DNA from 2 places in the Methylophilus sp. DMC18 genome. Region 1 is predicted to be linked to the other one. Evidence: riboswitches for the same ligand, from Rfam matches in the RefSeq annotation. Region 1 holds a riboswitch; the other holds the start of a gene.
The links. Region 1 has a riboswitch for cobalamin ahead of nrdA (class 1a ribonucleoside-diphosphate reductase subunit alpha). Riboswitches for the same ligand answer to the same signal wherever they lie in the genome.
Positions count from the first base shown of each region.

Region 2: it holds a riboswitch for cobalamin, as region 1 does, so the genes downstream of both, ACT53G_RS07490 (TonB-dependent receptor domain-containing protein) here and nrdA (class 1a ribonucleoside-diphosphate reductase subunit alpha) in region 1, are expected to answer to the same signal.

Region 1 is NZ_JBQUZE010000001.1:241,683-251,683, reverse strand. It holds gene ACT53G_RS01185 (hypothetical protein) at 1-59, shown strand, start outside; gene yfaE (class I ribonucleotide reductase maintenance protein YfaE) at 173-583, opposite strand; gene nrdB (class Ia ribonucleoside-diphosphate reductase subunit beta) at 746-1,879, opposite strand; gene nrdA (class 1a ribonucleoside-diphosphate reductase subunit alpha) at 2,089-4,368, opposite strand; cobalamin riboswitch at 4,545-4,765, opposite strand; gene ACT53G_RS01165 (PepSY-associated TM helix domain-containing protein) at 4,851-6,104, opposite strand; gene ACT53G_RS01160 (TonB-dependent siderophore receptor) at 6,098-8,491, opposite strand; gene ACT53G_RS01155 (FecR family protein) at 8,632-9,480, opposite strand; gene ACT53G_RS01150 (RNA polymerase sigma factor) at 9,477-10,001, opposite strand, start outside.
Region 2 is NZ_JBQUZE010000003.1:118,320-128,320, forward strand. It holds gene ACT53G_RS07445 (cobyric acid synthase) at 1-560, shown strand, start outside; gene ACT53G_RS07450 (RNA-binding S4 domain-containing protein) at 557-775, opposite strand; gene ACT53G_RS07455 (DUF4198 domain-containing protein) at 811-1,626, opposite strand; gene cobU (bifunctional adenosylcobinamide kinase/adenosylcobinamide-phosphate guanylyltransferase) at 1,641-2,165, opposite strand; gene ACT53G_RS07465 (cobalamin-binding protein) at 2,162-2,965, opposite strand; gene bluB (5,6-dimethylbenzimidazole synthase) at 2,962-3,636, opposite strand; gene ACT53G_RS07475 (cobyrinate a,c-diamide synthase) at 3,633-4,934, opposite strand; gene cobO (cob(I)yrinic acid a,c-diamide adenosyltransferase) at 4,934-5,539, opposite strand; gene ACT53G_RS07485 (hypothetical protein) at 5,552-6,121, opposite strand; gene ACT53G_RS07490 (TonB-dependent receptor domain-containing protein) at 6,209-8,251, opposite strand; cobalamin riboswitch at 8,252-8,463, opposite strand; gene ACT53G_RS07495 (hypothetical protein) at 8,554-8,790, shown strand; gene ACT53G_RS07500 (cell division protein ZapA) at 8,793-9,095, shown strand; gene ACT53G_RS07505 (DUF2237 family protein) at 9,379-9,738, opposite strand; gene ACT53G_RS07510 (EVE domain-containing protein) at 9,807-10,001, shown strand, end outside.

The sequences.
Region 1 (10,001 bases):
CACGTGCGCCCAACCTCAAAATGCAATGGGTGCGACCGGCACCGCGTGCCGCGGGCTAGTGCATGAGCTGATTTCCCATCAGAAGCTATTTCAGGCAAACCATAAAAAAGGCGCGATAAAGATTCGCGCCTTTTTTATTATTGATGCCATTTAAAACGGTAAGCCCTGAAACTTAAAACAAGGACAAGTTGCTGGCAGTAGAAACCGGCCTGGGGATGCGTCTTCTGGCCAGCTTTTTGACGCGGCTATCCAGCGTGGGCAAGTCATCATCAAACAGTGAGCCTTGGGCTGGGAACAGCTCTTCTTGTGCCTGGAACACTTGCAGCTCTGGCCGCAGCTCACAATCGAGGCGGATATCCGATTTGGGGACACAGCAACAGGGCAGGATTTCGTCACTGGCAATAAATGCGAGCGGCTGTTCCAGGTATTCGACCTCACCATCAAGCAGACGCACGCGGCAGGCACCACAATAGCCCCCGCGGCATTGGTACTCGACCTCGTGCCCGGTGCGCTCCAGGCCTTCCAGCAAGGTTTCATGCGGGATCAGGCTGAAGCGGGTATGCTGGCTGCGTATGCTGATCATTTTAAAAATGACTTGTTAAAATCAATAGCGAAACAATCAATTAATGAGCGCGCGTGATCAAAGTGCACGGCTTATGGAGCACAGAAACCGCAATGTACACGAGAGCACATGAGGGTTTCGCGCACCGCACAACGCCGTAATTTGCCCGCGCAGCCATTTAAATTACAACTCAAAGTCGTTGAGATCGTCAGCCGAGACTTCTGAATCAATCTGCCCGATCAAGTAAGAACTTAATTCTACCTCTTGAGGGGCCACTTGTACGGTGTCTGAAGACAGCCAGGTGTTGATCCATGGAATCGGGTTGTTTTTGGCATTGGGGAATGCCGGAGGCAAGCCGACTGAAGCCATGCGGGTATTGGTGATGTATTCCACGTACTGGCAAAGAATGTCTTTATTGAGGCCGATCATGGAGCCATCTTTAAACAGGTACTCGGCCCACAGCTTTTCCTGCTCGGCGGCGGATTTAAACATCTCGAAGCACTCGGTATGCAGTTCTGCGGCAATCTCGGCAAACTCGGCGTCATCCTGGCCAGAACGCATGATGTTGAGCATGTGCTGTGTGCCGGTGAGGTGCAAGGCCTCATCACGCGCAATCAGGCGGATGATCTTGGCGTTGCCTTCCATCACCTTGCGCTCGGCAAAGGCAAACGAGCAGGCAAAGCTGACGTAAAAGCGGATCGCTTCGAGAATATTCACGTTCATCAGGCAACGGTACAGCAGTTTTTTGAGCGCGCGCTTGTTGACCACTTTGGTCTCGCCATTGATGACATGATTACCCTCGCCCAGCTGCGAGTACAGCATGGTTTGCTGAATCAGCTCATCGTAATAATGCGCAATATCCGAAGCGCGTGCCGTGATGTTTTCATTGCGCACGATGTCATCAAACATCACCGACGGATCATTGACGATATTGCGGATGATGTGGGTGTAGGAACGCGAGTGTATGGTCTCGGAAAACGCCCAGGTTTCAATCCAGGTTTCCAGCTCAGGCAGAGACACCAGTGGCAGCAAAGCGACGTTGGGGCTACGGCCCTGAATCGAATCCAGCAAGGTCTGATACTTGAGGTTGCTGATAAAAATATGCTTTTCGTGCTCGGGCAGATTCTGGTAATCGGAACGGTCTTGCGACACGTCAACCTCTTCCGGGCGCCAGAAGAAGGAGAGTTGCTTCTCGATCAGCTTCTCGAATACCGGATATTTCTGCTGGTCGTAGCGCGCCACATTGACGGGCTGCCCAAAGAACATAGGTTCTTTGAGTTGATCGTTATCGGTTTTGGTGAAGATGCTGTAGGCCATCTGTGTTCCTAATGTTTAAGTTTAATGCTCAAACTGTTTTTAAATTGTACTTATTACCCCACTGCAATAAGCGTTGAATCAGTGAGCGAGCGGGATAAAGTGCAAGGCGTACGGAGCACAAAAACCGGAATGTACACGAGAGTACAAGAGGATTTCGCGCACCGCACAACGCAGCAATTTGCCCGCGCAGCCACTGAGTCAATGCTTATTTAAATTTTGCAGGCGCCGCTGGCACATCCATCATCCTCGGCTTCCGTACCGCCCTCGCTCGCACCATCGCGGGTGTTGTGGTAGTACAGCGTTTTAACGCCAAGTTTGTAAGCTTGCAGCAGATCTTTCAGCAGTTGCTTCATTGGCACACGGCCGCCTTCAAAACGGGTTGGGTCGTAGTTGGTGTTAGCTGAGATCGATTGATCGACAAACTTCTGCATCACGCCCACCAGCTTGAGGTAGCCGTCATTGCTGGGGATGCGCCACAATAACTGGTACTGGTTACGCAGGCGGTCAATCTCAGGCACCACTTGGCGCAAGATGCCGTCTTTGGATTGCTTGACCGAGACCAGGCCACGCGGTGGCTCAATGCCGTTGGTGGCATTGGCAATCTGGCTGGAAGTCTCGGAAGGCATCAGCGCCGTCAGCGTGGAATTGCGCAAGCCATCTTTCTGGATTTCCTTGCGCAGGCTTTCCCAATCCAGACGCAGCGGCTCGTTGCACACGGCATCCAGGTCTTTTTTGTAGGTATCAATCGGCAAAATGCCTTTGGCATAAGTGGTCTCATTAAACGCACCACACGCGCCAAACTCGCGAGACAGTTGCACCGAGGCTTTCAACAGATAGTACTGAATCGCCTCAAAGGTACGGTGGGTCAGGCCCAGTGCGGCGTCATCGGTATAGCTGGTGCCGTTTTTGGCCAAATAATAAGCGTAGTTGATCACGCCCACGCCCAATGAACGGCGCTTATTGGTGGCGTTGAGCGCGGCTTTGACTGGGTAATCCTGGTATTCGAGCAAGGCATCTAATGCACGAACCACGAGGTCGGCCAGGCCTTCGAGCTCGTCCAGGGATTCCAGCGCGCCCAGGTTAAATGCAGACAAGGTACACAGCGCAATTTCGCCTTCGGTGTCGTTGATGTCATTGAGTGGCTTGGTCGGCAGTGCGATTTCCATACACAGGTTGGACTGGCGCACCGGCGCAACGGCCGGATCAAACGGGCTATGTGTGTTGCAATGGTCCACGTTCTGGATGTAGATACGGCCGGTACCGGCGCGCTCTTGCATCATGAGCGAGAACAAGTCTACGGCAGGCAAGCTGCGCTTGCGGATGCTGTCATCGGCTTCGTATTGGGTGTACAGGCGCTCAAAGGTATCCTGGTCGGCAAAAAACGCGTCATACAGGCCGGGCACATCATGCGGCGAAAACAAGGTGATCTGTTCACCTTTGATCAGGCGCTGGTACATGAGGCGGTTGATCTGCACGCCGTAGTCGAGGTGGCGCACGCGGTTTTCTTCCACACCGCGGTTGTTTTTGAGTACCAGCAGGGATTCAACCTCAAGGTGCCATAACGGATAGAACAACGTCGCCGCCCCACCGCGTACCCCGCCCTGTGAGCAGGATTTGACCGCAGACTGGAACAGTTTATAGAACGGCAGGCAGCCGGTGTGCTGTGCTTCACCACCACGGATTTCACTGCCCAGCGCACGGATACGGCCCGCGTTGACGCCGATACCGGCGCGCTGCGACACATACTTCACAATCGCGCTGGAAGTCGCGTTGATGCTGTCCAGACTGTCGTCACACTCAATCAGCACGCAAGAGCTGAACTGGCGTGTCGGCGTCCGCACGCCAGACATAATCGGCGTTGGTAGCGAGATCTTGAAGGTAGACACCGCATCATAAAAACGCTTGATGTAATCGAGACGCGCCTGGCCCTTGTAGTTAGCAAATAAGCTCATCGCCACCAGAATGTAAAGGAACTGCGGGCTCTCGTAGATCTTTTTGGTGACGCGGTTTTGTACCAGGTATTTGCCCTCAAGCTGCTTCACGGCGGCATAAGAGAAATTCATGTCGCGCCAGTGGTCCAGATAGCCATTCAGCGTATCAAACTCTTCGCGGCTGTAATCCTTGAGCAGGTGCGGATCGTATTTGCCCAGCGCGGTCAGGTTGGTCACATGGTCAAACAAATGCGGTGGCTCAAACTGGCCATAAGCAATTTTGCGCAGGTGAAAAATATTCAGGCGCGCGGCCAGGTACTGATAATCCGGGGTTTCTTCCGAGATCAAGTCAGCGGCGGACTTGATGATGGTCTCATGGATATCATCCGTGCGGATGCCATCATAAAACTGGATATGTGAACGGAGCTCCACCTGAGACACAGACACATTGTTAAGCCCTTGTGCGGCCCAATCAATGACGCGATGAATCTTGTCGAGGTTAATCGGTTCCTTGCGGCCATCACGCTTCGTGGCTTGCATGGATTCGTATTGTGTCATGGTGGCTCCCAGTGCTGGCGGCGGAAGGGACACGGCACTGGCTGCGGGCGCATTTTTTCTGGCAAAAGCGTGCCCGTTGCCGAGCTATTCAAGAAAAAACCTGCACCCGTTCAAAGACCAGACATGCAATCAGTAAAGACTCATTGCATCTGCCGAGGACACCCCGCCTCAAACGTTAACAAGAAAAAATCACGGCAGGTCTCCTGGCTCTCAGGTCATGATTGTTTGCCTTGGCCTTCCCGAATCGCTTCAGTGGCGAGCAAAGCAGCAAACAACTCGCTGATTACAGTTGCGGGGGCAGCTCTGGCTTGATCATGGCAGACACCATCACGCACCAGATTCCCTTTTAAAGACAGGCACTGATCAGTGCCCGTATACCGTATGGACGAGACTATAAATCAATATATACGCATTTTCAACACACAAAAACACAATATATTGTTATCCATAACTAAGTGATTGTTTTACCAGAATATATTTTTTCAGACACCCGAACGGTGCCATTTTTTGCGTTGCAGTGTTTCTACCACCTTGCTCGATTGGCGCTTTCTACTCCAGATCAGCACGCCTGTGACGGTAATCATCACCAGCGAGAGCCCGGTCACACAGACAAATATACGGTAAGGCAAGCCGAACACTTGCGCCATGTGTAAGGCCCCTATCCAATTGCTGAAAGTATTGCCTGCCTGGTCCTGGGTGGGCAGCCAGTGGCCTTTGATTTCACCGGTATAGGCATCAATGGCAATGGCGGTATTGCCACGGTCTTGCCGTAAATCGGCCGAGCTATGCACAAAATACTGGTATACCCCGCGCTCGCGGTCCAGGCGCAAGCGGTCTTCGTAATCGACCTGGAGGTGATGGCTTTGCGCAAAGCCTTGCATGGCTTGCTGCGCCAACTGGTGAGCTTGCGGCCAGGACATGGGCAGGCTGGTCAACGGTTGTTGCAGTTTGGGGATGCTGCGCCAAGACAGATCAAATGGCATCAGCTTGGTCATGATCGGCAGATAAACTTGCTCGCGCAGATTGAACATGACGCTGGACCAGGCGAAGATCAGCAATACGCTGCACAGCCAGAGCCCGACCGCACGATGCAGGTCAAAGTTGATACGCGTGGTCGAAGCTTGCCATTTGACCAGCCAGGCCGGTTTCCAGCGTTGCCAGTAACTGCTTTTGGATTGTGGCTGCCGTCTGGGCAAGGTGAGAAAAAACGCCACAAAGGTATCCAGCGTCCACAGCACGGCGACAATGCCCATGATGAGGCGGCCGCTGACACCGGGCAAGGCCAGCGAATAATGCAGTTTGTACAAAAATGGCAACAGCGTCTCGCGCTGGAAAGGCCCAGCTGTCGATAAGCGTGACCCGAGCACCTGGCCGGATTGCGGGTCGATAAAGAGCTGATCGGCAGGGAGACTGGCTTGCGGCTCGACCGGCGTCAGGCGGAATTGGACCGCCTCGCCATGGTGGTCAGCCTGAGCGCTTTGCGGCAATTTGAATTGCAATTCATCGACACGGGTATTGGCCGGGGCCTGGTTCTGCGCCCGCGCTTGCAGCTGATACGGGTCCAGCATGGGCAGACCCGCTTGCCATGCAGGTTGAAACAGGTGCGGATTCAACCACTCATCCAGTTCATCCTGAAAAGTGATGATGGCGCCGGTGAAGCCGGCAATGACCAAAAAAGCGGCCATCGCCAGGCCTACCCAGCGATGCCAAACTACAAGTGCGTTTCTCGTTACCATTGGAAATTTAAATTGGCCATGACATTACGGCGGTAGCCCCATTTGCAACCGTCGCCACTGTATGCACAATTGGCCACATACTCCTTATCAAACAAATTACTGGCATTGAGTGCAAATTGCCAGCCTTTCCAGCCTGTGCCCAGCTGGGACAAATCATACCGGACCGCCAAGTCTACCAGGGTATAAGACGGCAGCTTGAAGGTGTTTGCATCGTTACCGAAACGGCTACCGGTGTAACGCACGCCGCCGCCGACCACCAGGCCTGGCAGCCATTGCCCAGGCAAGCGGTAATCGGTCCATAATGCGGCGGTATGGTGCGGCACATGGTTAGGATCTTTGCCCTGGAAGGCCACACCCTGCAAACTATTATTACTGCGCGTGATTTCAGGCAGCATATAAGTATAACTACCAATCAGCGACCAGGCGTCCCACTGGGTTTTGGCCTCAAGCTCCAGGCCGCGAGTACGCACTTCCCCATTCTGCAGATTAAACAAAGGATGCTGCAGGTCAGTCGTGGTCACGTTCTGACGGCGCAAATCAAAGATGGCAGCACTTAATAGCGTCTGACTGTCTTTCGGCTGGTAGCGGATGCCCAGTTCATATTGTTTGCCGGTTTCAGGGGCGAAGGCCTTGCCATCAAACATGGTGCCAATCACCGGTAAAAACGACTCCGTGTAACTGGCATAAGGCGCCAGGCCATTTTCCGCCAGGTAAACCAGGCCACCGCGCCAGGTTTCTGCCTGATCGCGTTGCGACGAGGAAGCTGCTGGGCTCAGCACATTATCTGTTTGCATCCGGGTGTGGTCCTGACGAACTCCCAGTGTTGCCACCCATTGGCGGTCAATTTTTACTTGGTCCTGCAAGTAAATCCCGGTTTGGCGTTGCTGTTGCTTCAAATTGGCTGACAGCACCAGGTTCACCGGTGTTACCCCATATACCGGCGTATACAGATCCAGCGGACTCGCCGTCCCTGATGTACGCAGCACATGGTTATCCAGGCGCTGGCTGTCTATCCCCGCCAGAACCGTATGCTCAAACATGCCGTGCGTCCAGTGCCCTTGCAGATGCGTATCCACCACCACATTGTCGACATTTTCATCGGTGCCCATCGCGGCCCGGTTGATGCTGCGCTGGTCTGCGCGCAAGCTCACCAAATAGGTTGAAATGGCATCGGTGCGCAGTTGCTGGTAGCGCAGGTTCTGACGCAGGGTCAAGTGCTCATTAAACGCATGTTCAAACTGGTAGCCCACCGAATATCGTTCCTGCACGTATTTATCCAGGCCTGGCTCACCCACATACCGGCTGGTGGAAATTTTGCCAAAGGGGCTACTCACCAGTGTGCCGACCCGCGGCAATGCCTGGTAGCCCTGGCCACGGTCATTTTTCTGGTAGTCGGTCAGCAAGGTCAGCTGGGTCGCGTCCGAAGGTCGCCAAGTCAATGAAGGCGCCAGATAGACGCGGTCGTCAGTGACACGGTCGATCTGCGTATCGCTTTTTTGCACCAAGCCCACCAGGCGGTAAGACCACACGCCCTCATCATCCAGCCATTGGCTGACATCGCCACGCACCTGTTGCCGGTCATACTGGCCCAAGGTCAACCCCAGCTCATGCAGTGGTTTATCCGTAGGCCGTTTGCTGACCAGGTTAACCAGCCCACCCGGCGCGCCCTGGCCATACACAATGGAGGAAGGGCCGCGCAATAAATCAATGCGCTCAAGGCCATAAGCCTCAACCACCGTACCGCCCTGGTTATTAAATGCGTAATTACGCAAACCATCGCGGAACTGGTCCCGGCCCAGGCTAAAGCCACGGATACCAATATTGTCGGCGCGCGGGTCTGGCCCGTTTGCTTCGGACTGCACACCCGCGGTATAGCGCAAGGCATCGCCTACCGATTGCACACCCTGCGCATTCATCTGGTCACGTGTCACAACAGAAAGCGATTGCGGCGTTTCGATCAAGGCAGTATCTGTTTTGGTCGCCGTCACGCTACGCTTGGCAACATAGCCTTTGACTGGCCCATTGGCGGGTTCTTGTACAGTTTGCCCAGACACGCTGACCTCTGGCAGGTCTTGTGGCTCACTATGTGTATGTGGCGCGGGAGCGGCTTTGGTCAGCGTATAGCCAGCGGCAGTAGTTTTTAACACCAGCCCGCTGCCTGCCAGCAGCTTTTCCAGCGCTTGCCGCACACTCAAGTCACCCTTGAGCGCAGGCGCCTGTTTGTGCTCGGTGAGTTCCGTTGAAAAAATAATGCTTTCCCCGGTCTGGTGGGCCAGGGCCTTCAACGCCTTGTCTAGCGGTTGTGCGGGCATATCAAGCTCGACGGCATGCACAGACAGGCTGGACAGCAAAGCGGCGAACAAGGCAGAGTTGCGAGTAAATGACATCTTCTTCCCATTGAATAAATAATGAATGACATGGGTATGTCGTGCCAGCCTTCGCCAATGTTGATGTCCTTTAGAAAATTTTTTACGGATGATTCTGACTCAGCGTGATCGAACCGGCGAATCCGGCTAAACCGCACCGATTAACGCTGCCGGATCACCACGCCAGCCTCTGCCTGTTTTTCCACACGCACGGGCAAAATCTCGGGCAACACGGCCAGCAAGGATGCGATGCCATTGATATCGTATTCGCCGGACAGGCGGTATTGCCCCACCCGGGCATCCGCGAGTGTGATCTGACCAGCGTGATAGCGCTGCAATTCGGCCACCACGTCACGCAGTGGCAGCCCATCAAAAATCAATCGCCCGTGCTGCCAGGCGGTAGCCGCCTCGGCACTGGTGCACCGGTTTTCAGAAATGGCTGCGCCGCGGGTGGTCACCGAGAGATTTTTAGTCAGCCGACGCTGTGCCTGCGCAGTGATCACGTCTACACTGCCCTCCACCACCGTGACCATGGCCCCCTCCGCGGTATTGCGGACGTTGAACACGGTACCAATATCGCGAATCTTCACCTGGTTGGCATCCACGGTAAATGGTTGCCAGGCGTGTTTCACCTTAAACAGTGCTTCGCCTTGTACCAGCGTTAATTGCCGCGAACGCAGATGTTGCTCGGCCACCAGAACGGTATTGGTATTGAGACTGACAGCAGAGCCATCCGGTAACTGGAAGTGGGCAGACTGACCAATTGCCGTTTGCAGGCGCTGGCTGGACAACACCGGGTCATAGCAGACCACGGCCGCCAACAGGCCGCAAGCGGTGGTTGCCAACGCCTGTTTTATTCGACGCCGTTGCCGGGTTTGCTGCATGGCTTCCTGCAGCAAGGCCTCCCTGGAGGGAAAGTGCGCGCGCAAGGCGTCAGCGTATGGCGCCAGCGGATCTTGATGGTCAGCAGGCTGGTTGGGCGCACTCAATGTGTGGTCAGATGCTTTCATAGCCCCGCCCACTGCCGCTGGATGCTGCCCATGGCCTTGTTAAAATGTTGCGTCACCATATTGCGTGAAATACCCAGCGCATCGGCAATCTCCTGCTGCGGCATGTCGTGCAGACGATGCAGCAAAAACACTTGCCGTTGCCGGGCTGGCAGCGCTTCTATGATGCGCTTCAAAGCCTCAAGACGTTGTACAAAATGCATGACGCGTTCGCCATCGATCTGGTGCGCGTGCTCTGCTGTCTGCTGCAAGTGATTGAGGTGGGATTGTTGCGTCTGATACTGCCGGTAGCGGTCAATCGCGCGGTGACGCGACAGCTTGCGCAAAAACGCCATCGGCGTTTGCACCGCCAGTTGCGGCGGCCGCTCCATGATCTCCAGGCAGACATCATGCACCACATCCCTGGCGAAATGCTGGTCTCCAAAACGGCGTCTGACATAGCTCACCAATTCGTCGTAGTGATAGACCAAGGCAACCACGAGTTTGGAATGTTCAGGATGAAGATGCACTGCGTGAAAGACAAT
Region 2 (10,001 bases), on a different contig from region 1:
ACTTGGCGGCCTTGCGTGAACATGGCTGGGAGCCACGGATCGCGCGCCATTTGCGTTATGGTGGCAAAGTGCTGGGCATTTGCGGTGGCTTTCAGATGCTGGGCCAGCAATTGCATGATCCACTAGGGCTGGAGGGCGAGGTAGGTAGTAGTGCCGGCTTGGGCTGGCTGGAAATGGAAACCACCCTTGAGGCGCACAAACAGCTCAAGCAGGTGTCAGGTCAGTTGGCGTTTGCCAATGCCCAATTGCAAGGCTATGAAATTCATATGGGCGTCAGTACCGGACGGGCATTAGCACGCCCGGTGCATCTGCTGAGTGGCCTGGCAGAGGGAGCGTTATCCGAAGATGGCCAGGTGGCAGGCAGTTATATCCATGGCCTGTTTGACCATCCGCAAGCTTGCGCTGCCTGGTTACAATGGGCCGGTTTATCTGAGCAAGTGGCTTACGATTACACGCAATTGCGCGAGCAGAGCCTGGAAAAATTGGCAGACAGTGTGCAGCAGCACTTCAACTGGTCTGCGCTGGCGGCTTATCTGCCGCAAGACTTTAAGCCAGATTAAGCAGCCACGACCTGGATGGTCTGTTCAAACGCCTGCACCACTTGCCCGGCGCGGATTTTGGCGGTTTTTCGGCGTTCAATTTCGCCATCAACCTTGATCAATCCTTCCGCCACCATAGACTTACCCTGACCGCCACTGTCGGCCACCCCTTCGAGTTTGAGCAAGTCACAGAGTGCGATGTATTCGCCTCTCAGTTCAAAAGTCGTCGTTTGCATGCTGTGTTTCCCTTCAATGCCTGAAAGCAGTCATTTTAAGGCTTGTTTGCCGTCTCTGGCGGTAAATTCACTTCCAGGGTCAGTGAAGCATTCAGGCTTTCCCACAGATGTTCATTGAGCTGGTGATGGACCGTCACAAACAGGAAGTTCAACCCGGCTTTATGCGGTTTGAAGGTAAACTCGCCTTGCTGATTGGCATGGAGGTTGGACGGCCTGACGTTTTCAACATCGTAAAGGTCCTCTATGCGGCGCTTGCTAAAGTGCTCGTTATCGGTAACCACGATAATGCGGGCATTAGGCACCGGCTTGCCATGTTCGAGGACTTGCAAGCTGAGTTCACCCCCTAATAGCACACCATTGGGCGAGGCCAAGGGGATAATTTCCAGGCCTTTGTTTAAAGGCACAGGTTTGTATTTCTGTTGTCCTTTGAAAATATAAGTGTCGGCATAACTGTAATAGTTCATGGTGGTCGGCTTGCCACTAACCCGTTTCATATCTGCCGCAAAATACAGTTTTTTGTCCGGCGTCTCCACCGCTTTATAAATAGGCCCTACACGCTGGCCGGTGCTGATACGGTAAGTGCCTTCTTCTTTGAGTTCCGGCTCCAGATAAACCGCCGCCTTGGTTTTGGCGATCGGTTTGATGGCAGTCACTTCGCCGGCAGGCGACGTGATGGTGAAGTTAGGCGAGTCCATGGCAAAGTCAGCCTGGAATGGAAACTCGGTAAACGCAGATTCAATGGTCAGGCGGTGATGCGTGACATTAAACTGGTTGGGTTTTAAAAACGGCACATGCGCCTCGGCAGCCAAAGCGGTGACTAAAGCGAGCAGGGCGAGGGACAATCTTTTCATACAGGTCTTTCTTGTTATTTAAGTGTTAATGGCAAGCCTGCGGCAATAAAACTCACGTGGTTTGCAACCGCTGCCACGTGCTGGTTGAGGCGACCTTGTTCATCCTGAAACTGGCGGTTGATTTCACCCAAGGGCACAATGCCCATGCCGACCTCGTTGCTCACTAAGAATACGTGTGCTTGCAATTGCGGCAAGGCCGCCAGCAGCGCCTGTTTTTCTGCCTGCCAGTCCAAGCGTTCCGGTTTGTCGCAGTCCGGGCAGATGCATTGCGCCAGCCACAAGGTTAAACAATCGACAATCAGGCAGGTGTCTGGTGCGTCGTTGTCTAGCAAGGTCTGCCCGAGGTTGAATGGCGCTTCGACCAATCCCCAGTAAGGCGGACGGCGGGTTTTGTGATGCTCCACGCGTTTGGCAAATTCGTCATCGTAGACTTGGGCAGTCGCGATATAGGTGACCGGGCATTCAAGTGCCGAGGCCAGCCGCTCGGCATAGGCGCTTTTGCCGCTGCGTGCCCCGCCTAAAATCAGGTGCGTAGTCATGCGTGACCCCCTTGGTGTTGCCAGCGTTGAATAATGGTTTGCAATTGCACCAGGCCTTCGCTAAACAAAGCTGGCCCCGGTTGCAGAATATCGACCGACTTGATTTCGTACACATGCCCGTCGCGGATCGCAGGCATGGCTTGCCAGCCTGGGCGGGCTTTGACTTTTTCCGGCTGGAATTTCTTACCGCACCAGGAGCCGATGATGATGTCCGGTTGTGCTGCGATCACTTGCGCTGCGGTGACCTGGCGGTTCCTGGCACTGTGAAACTGGCTCAATTCAGGGAAGCAATCTTGCCCACCGGCAGCAGCGATCAGCTCCGCCGCCCAGCGGATGCTGCACATCATGGGTTCATCCCACTCTTCAAAATAGACCTTGGGTTTGCGCGGCCAATTGGCTGCCTGCTGGCGGGCTGCCCCCAATTGTGCCTGGTAGCGTGCTACTAAATCTTCTGCTTTTTCGCTGGCCCCGACCAGATTACCGACGGTGAGTATCATCTGCAGTGTTTCATCCAGGCTGCGCTGGTTAAACACATGCACCTGGCAACCGGCTTTGATCAGTGAGGCCGCGATATCGGCCTGCAAGTTAGAGAAACACAGCACTAGGTCAGGCTGCAGCGCCAGGATTTTCTCAATATTGGCACTGGTAAAGGCACTGATCTTGGGTTTTTCTTTGCGGGCGATGGCCGGGCGCGTGGTAAAGCCTGAAATACCGACAATACGGTCCTGCTCGCCCAGCAAGTAGAGTACCTCCACCGTTTCGGTAGTCAGGCAGACAATGCGTTGTGGCCAGCGTTTCATGTGTGTGTACTTTCATGAGGTTGCCAGCCGTTTTCCATCAGCATGTCAGCGAGCGGTTTTTCTGTCGTCCAGCCTTCTTCCACCAGCATGGGCGATTTGTAAAACGTATTCACATAGCCCAAGCATAAAATGGCGACTGGTTTGGCGCCCTCAGGCAGATTCAATAATTGCGCCAGTTGGTGTGGGTCAAACAGGCTGACCCAGCCCATGCCTATGCCTTCTGCACGTGCAGCCAGCCACAAGTTTTGAATCGCACAGCTGACCGAGGCCAGGTCCATTTCCGGCAGTGTACGACGGCCAAAAATATGTTTTTCACGCTGGTCGCACAGGGTGGCGACCAGCACCTCGCCACAGTCCAAAATGCCTTCCACCTTGAGCCGCATGAATTCGGCCATGCGTGCCGTGTCTTCAACTTCGCCGATGGCCTGGGCCGTGAGTTTGCGTTCTTCATCGACCAGCGTGTGGATGGCTTTTCGCAATGCGACATCGCTGATGCGGATAAACCGCCATGGCTGCATCAGGCCGACACTGGGCGCGTGATGGGCGGCTTGCAGTAATTTCTGCAATAACTCGGGGGCGATAGGCGTGGGTAAAAAATGCCGCATATCGCGTCGTTCGGCAATCACTTTGTAAATCGCCGCTTTATCGGCGTCAGGGTAAGCAAAACTCATGACAGGAAAAACTGGGCGGCCAACGCCGGATTGGATGGGAAGTAAAAGTGCAGAAAGCTGGCAGTGATGGATTGGTGCCGATAGACTGGCTCGCCCGCGCCATATTTACCTTTGCCTTGCGCAATGACCGGCAAGTCGGTGTCAAAGCGGGCATAGTGAAAAGTGTGCGCGCCTATCATCGCCGCGTCATCGCCAGTTGCGCTGTTGTCAGCCGCTGAAAAGGTTGCATGCTGCGTCCCCAGGCCTTGCAATTTGGGCTGAAGCGCGGCGCTGCCGGGGAGCAGGCCGAAGGCGGGTTGTCCATTTAGTGTTTCACCGAGTGCCAGCATGCCGCCACATTCGGCCAATATGGGTTTGCCTGATTCGGCGGCTGCGCGTAATCCTTCACGCATGCTGTGGTTGTGGAGCAGTCGCTCCAGATGCAATTCCGGGTAGCCACCCGGCAGCCAGTAAGCATCCGCAGCCGGTAATTGCGTATCTTGCAAGGGTGAAAAAAATGCAATCTGTGCGCCTAGTGTCTGTAGCAGATCCAAATTGGCCTGATAGGTAAAGCAGAAAGCAGCATCTTTAGCCACGGCAATGGTTTTGCCTTGCAATAATGGTGTTATCGCCTGCTGTTCGGGTGCGGCAAACTGCACGCTCGGCGGCAATGGCATGTCTTGCCCCAGTAATTGCGCAGCAGCTTCTATGCGCTGGTCTATATCCGTGATTTCCTGGGCAAGATGCAAGCCCAGATGGCGCTCTGGCAAGCTCAGTTGCGTGTCATATTTCATGGCACCCAGCCAGGGGATGTCCGTGGGGAGTGCTTCTTTAATCATATTGGCATGACCCTCGCTGCCGACCTGGTTGGCAATCACTCCGGCGCGCTGCAGGGCGGGCCGAAAGCCATACAAACCATAGGCGACCGCGGCACAGGTCTGTGCCATGGCTTTGGCATTGAGCACCAGTGCGACAGGGATGCCAAAGCGCTCGGCAATATCGGCGCATGAAGGCTTGCCATCATACAGCCCCATCACCCCTTCGAGCAGAATCACGTCATTGTCTTGGGCGGCCTTGTGCAGCAGCCGTTGTGCATCGGCTTCACCACACATGCCAAGGTCGAGGTTATACACTGGCTTGCCAGTTGCCACTTGCAGAATCATGCCGTCGATAAAGTCCGGCCCGCATTTGAACGCCTGCACGCGTAAGCCGCGGTTTTTATAAGCCCGGGCCAAGGCCGCGGTAGCTATGGTTTTGCCTTGCCCAGACGCCGGGGCCGCCATTAACATGGCCCGGCAGCTTGCCGCCGTTGCTAGCATTACAGATCTATCCCGGCCTGGGCCTTGATGCCTGCACGCCAGGCATGCTTGACATCCATCAGTTCAGACACCGTATCGGCAGCGTTTCTCAATGCCTCGGAAGCGCCGCGGCCAGTGATGACCACGTGCTGCATGGGTGGGCGGTTGGCGATGGCATCCAACACCATTTGTTCATCAAGGTAGCCATATTTGAAGGTGTAGGTGAGCTCATCCAGCACCACCAGATGGATGGCCGGATCTTGCAGCATCCTGGCCACAATCTGCCAGCCATGCATGGCGGTTTCGGTGTCGCGTTGGCGGTCTTGTGTGTTCCAGGTAAAGCCTTCGCCCAGCACATGCCAGGTCACAGCAGGGTGCTGGCGAAAAAAGGCTTCTTCGCCCGTATCTGAACGGCCTTTGATAAATTGGGCGACACCAACACGCATGCCGTGGCCCAGCGAGCGGGCCACCATGCCAAAGGCAGAAGAGCTTTTGCCTTTGCCGTTGCCTGTGAGGATGAGTAGCAGGCCTTTTTCTTGGTTGGCCTGCTCGATTTTTTCGTCAATGACCGCTTTTTTGCGGATCATGCGCGCCTTGTGGCGACTGTCGCGATCATTGGTTTCCATGGTGCGTAATACTTAAGCGTTTTCGCGCACGGAGCGCTTGGCCAGGCCAAATGCCACATGTGCAATCACTGCAACCACAACCCAAAATGCAATCGCTTCAATTTGTTTCGGGAAGTATTTGACCAGACGCGCGCCAAACTCAACCAGGGTCGGTTCGGCGTAGCGGCCACCAAAGAAGTAAAACCCACCGCTGGAGAACAGCTCAGCAAGCACAGATCCCACCAATACCGCACCTGTCAGCTTGAACAGGCTGCTTAATTGCCAGGTGGTGTTCGACGCAGCCCAACGGCCAGCCAGCCACATGCTGCCATAAGCCGGCAACAAAAAGCCATAAGCAGGGGTCACGCAGAAATTACTCACACCGCCCCAGGTGATGGCTGCCATATCCAGCGCAGCACACAATCCCAGCAAGGCCACAAACACCAGTGTTGAGCGCAGGTAATAACCCGCGATAAAAAACGCTGCATAAGAAGCGCTCGGTAAAAAATCAATCGAAGCAAAATGATGACCACGCGTGATAATGACCATCAAGGCAATGAGAAAGCCAATTGCCAGAGACTGAGTTGAAAGGTTACGTGGCATGCCAACGACTCCAAAATTAAGGTTAATTATAAGACGTGGATTTTAGCCCAATTCGCACGGGCTTGGGCAAAATCCCCCGTTCCCGGTTTACTTCATATCGTAATTCAGGCTGATAAAGACGTTGGTACCCATGGTGTTGTAATCAGGCGCGTTGGGCGAAAACGAGCTCTTGGTGGTTGCCAATACATAATCTTTATTCAAAAGGTTGTTTGCCCGCGCGAGAAGTTTCCAGTGGGAAGCTAACTGATAGCCAAGCGAAGCGTTTAATAAAGTGTAGCCCCCTAATCTGAAATTATTTTCCGAGTCGTTGTAACGAGCTGATGATGCTGAGAGTTCGGTGCTAGCATTCCAATTGCCTGATTTATATAGCAACTGCAAATTGCCATAGCGCTGACTTCTTCTTGGCAGCAGTTTATTTGTATCATCGCTTCTTGGGGACTGAATAGTGAGGTTTCCAGCGAGTTGCCATTCATCGTCCAGCATGGCACCTCCCTCGATGGTTAGTCCTTGAATAACAACTTTACCGGCATTGACGGGGCAGAATCCTGTAAAGGAACATCCTGAGGTTGCAGGCCCAACGTTCTGAATCAGGTCGCGAATGTGATTCTCAAATACAGTCATTTTGGCCTGTATGGCGGTGTTTTGGTACCGCAGGCTCGTTTCAAAGTTATCAGACTTTTCTGGTTTGAGCGTTGGATCACCAAAGCTAGGGAAATACAATTGGTTAAATGTAGGTGCTCTAAACGCAGAACCATATTGAGCAGTGACTTTCCATTCTGGCGAAAATGTATAACCATAACCAAAACCGCCCGTAACGTAGTTGCCATATTGACTGTTATGGTCTTCACGCACTGACATCTGGGTGCTGTGTGCAGCACGGTTTCCCACAAAGCTCACAAGAAAGCCGTCATCATTTCTTGTTCTGCTAATGCTTGGAATGCCATTTGACAAAGTATCTACATCTTGTTCGAGTCTATCGTAGGCAAATGTTAAGGTCCCAACAGCTAGGGAGTAATCGTGTTGCCATGTGATCTGCGTCTGCTTTGAGTCGAATTTACTATTACTGGTAGCGCTATTCAGGCTAAACGAGCGCTCGCGACCGATTCCATATTTTAAGGTACTGTTCCAATGTTCAGTAAGTTGATTTTTGAGCGTTGCGCCATAGGCCTGCTGATTGGTTGTAGAGTAGTTGTTATATGCATTGTCAAAATCATTCCGTCCATCAGATTCCATGAAGTTGACGCCCAGGCTGTGTCCTTCTCTGAACTCTAAGTCGGCATAGGCACTTCCACTCAAGTTACGATAGCCGTCCCGATCGCGATCAATGGCTTGAGGTGGGTGTTTCTTGGCAGATATGCCGCGTGTGTCATAGCTGTTTATTTGCCCCCCAAATTGCAAGGCACGATAGCGGCTGCCAAACCCTGCGCTACCTGTGTAGGTATCATAGCTACCTGCGCCTACGCTACCAAAAAATCTTGTTTGATCGGTTTTCCCCCGCCGAGTAAATATCTGAATAACTCCGCCAATGGCATCTGCGCCATACAGGCTGGAAGCTGGGCCACGAAGAATTTCTATTCTATCTATCAACGCAAGCGGCAGGTTTTCAATCGCAGTCGTACCCAATGTTGCCGAATTAATGCGCAAGCCATCCACTAAAATCACAACCTGTTCCGCATTGGTGCCACGTAAAAATACATTGCTTGCGGTTCCCATGCCTCCATTGGTGGAAATTTGTAAACCCGGTTGCAATCTGAGCAAGTCAGGAAGTGAACTGCCTTTTAAACGATCAATTTCATCGTGAGTAATGACAGTAACATCTCCAGTAGCTGTTTTAGTCGAAACGGGAACCCTGGCTGCCGTTACAGTAACTTCATCCAAAGACAGTGAAGCAATTTCACTACTACTATTTGAAAAGACTTCTTGCGCTTGAGTAAGCGTAGGAGAAAGGGCGATGAGTCCCAAAATGATTTTTTTATTCATGATTGTTTCCGATAATGCATGCGACCCCGCATGCAAAAAGTAAAAAGGAAACGCAAGGTAGACAGGCTCAACATCAAAGACATTGATGGAGACATTTAATAGCTTGAGAATGTCATTCGTTTTGAAACCGTCACCCCGCGGTATTTCCATGCTTATTTAAGTTATAAGGCCGGTCTCCGGGCTGGCAAGTTTTGGTCTATCGCCTTCCCAAGTTTTTACTCAGTGGCGTGTGGATAGACCCGCACTTGCTTACCGTTGCGGGGGCAGCACAGGCATTGCGAACGAGGTTCGCGCACCTGTTTCCCAGTTTCACCCTTGTCTGCAAGAACGCAGACGCAGGCACCTGACAACTGTTCGGCATTCTAGTCTAAAGCGGTGACTTTGACCAGTTGCAAGGTGTCTTGCGAGGGGCTTCAAATTCTTAATTTACTTTGAAAAAATGCGCTTAGCTATTGACCACACTCGTTTTTTTAAAAGATAATGGGCTGATGGATGCCGATTTAAAAAGTCTTGAAGAGCGTGTGACGAAGCTGATTGCTTTGTGCAGCCAGCTGCGTGACGAAAACGTGGAGTTACGTCAGGAGGTCACGCGTTTGCATCAGGAGTCACAATCTCTAAAGCTGAACATGACGCAAGCCAGTGTACAGCTGGAGCGGTTGTTGTCGGCATTGCCTGAGGAAGGTCGTTAGTCATGGCCAAACAGCCGATTGATATCGAGATCATGGGCCGCGCGTTTAGCGTGACCTGTACCGACGAAGAGCGCGACATTTTATTGCAGGCGGTGGGTTACCTTGATGGTAAAATGCGCGAAATTCGTGATGTGGGCAAGATGGTGAGTGTGGAGCGCATTGCGATCATGGCCGCGCTGAACATTACCCATGAGTTGTTGAATACGCGTAGCGGCGGGGTTGATGTGGGCGATGTGAAAAAGCGCATTTCTACCATGCAGCAGCAGATCGATGATGTTTTGTCCGGCCAGCACAAATTATTGTAATCCGCTTCATTTCACAAAATTTTAACCGTCATTAGTATTAAATGACGTATCATAAAAGTGGTGTGCTAAGGCGTTGCCTGAGTCCAAAATTCCTTGAACTAGTCTTTGTTATAGGTTTCGGCTCATCAGGTGCGGTGCGATCGCACTAAGTTGGGCGGTCTTTTAAGACGCCCTTGGCGTGCGAACCTAATGTACCTTAGGCTGTTACCACCTGAACTTTTTTGGTTCAGGATTAGCGGCTCAGGTAACCCCTTAGCACATCCCCTCTCGCACCTTTGTCTTGTTATCTTAAGGCATGGTATTTCAAGTCCGCCAGGCTAATGATTTCCAGGCAGTTTTCGTGGCAAGACTCCAGAATCACTGGCGGCGCATAACCCGCTTCACTGGCTTCCAGCCATCTTCTCGCACACAGGCACCACCGATCACCAGCCTTGAGCCCGGGAAATGCATAGTCTGGTCTGGGGGTGGACAAGTCATTGCCTTGCGCTTGCGAAAACGCCAGAAACTCATCTGTCATTTCTGCGCAGACGGTATGTTTACCTAAATCTTCCGGGTGGTGACTGCAACAACCATCACGCATAAAGCCTGTGACTGGTTGCATACTGCAAGGGATCAGAAGAGTGCCTAAAACGTTTTTTGTCATGATTTTCAACTGTGCTCTAACTTGGTTTATGATACTGGCATTTAGATGTGTAAAGAAGGTTTTCAGGCATGGCGCGTTACTGGTTAATGAAATCCGAACCCTCGGATGTCTCCATTGATGATTTGGCGGGATTCCCCAATCAAACTGTAGACTGGTATGGGATACGCAATTATCAGGCGCGAAACTTCATGCGTGACCAGATGAAGGTGGGCGATGGCGTGTTGTTTTATCACTCCAATTGTGCTGAGCCTGGCATCGTCGGC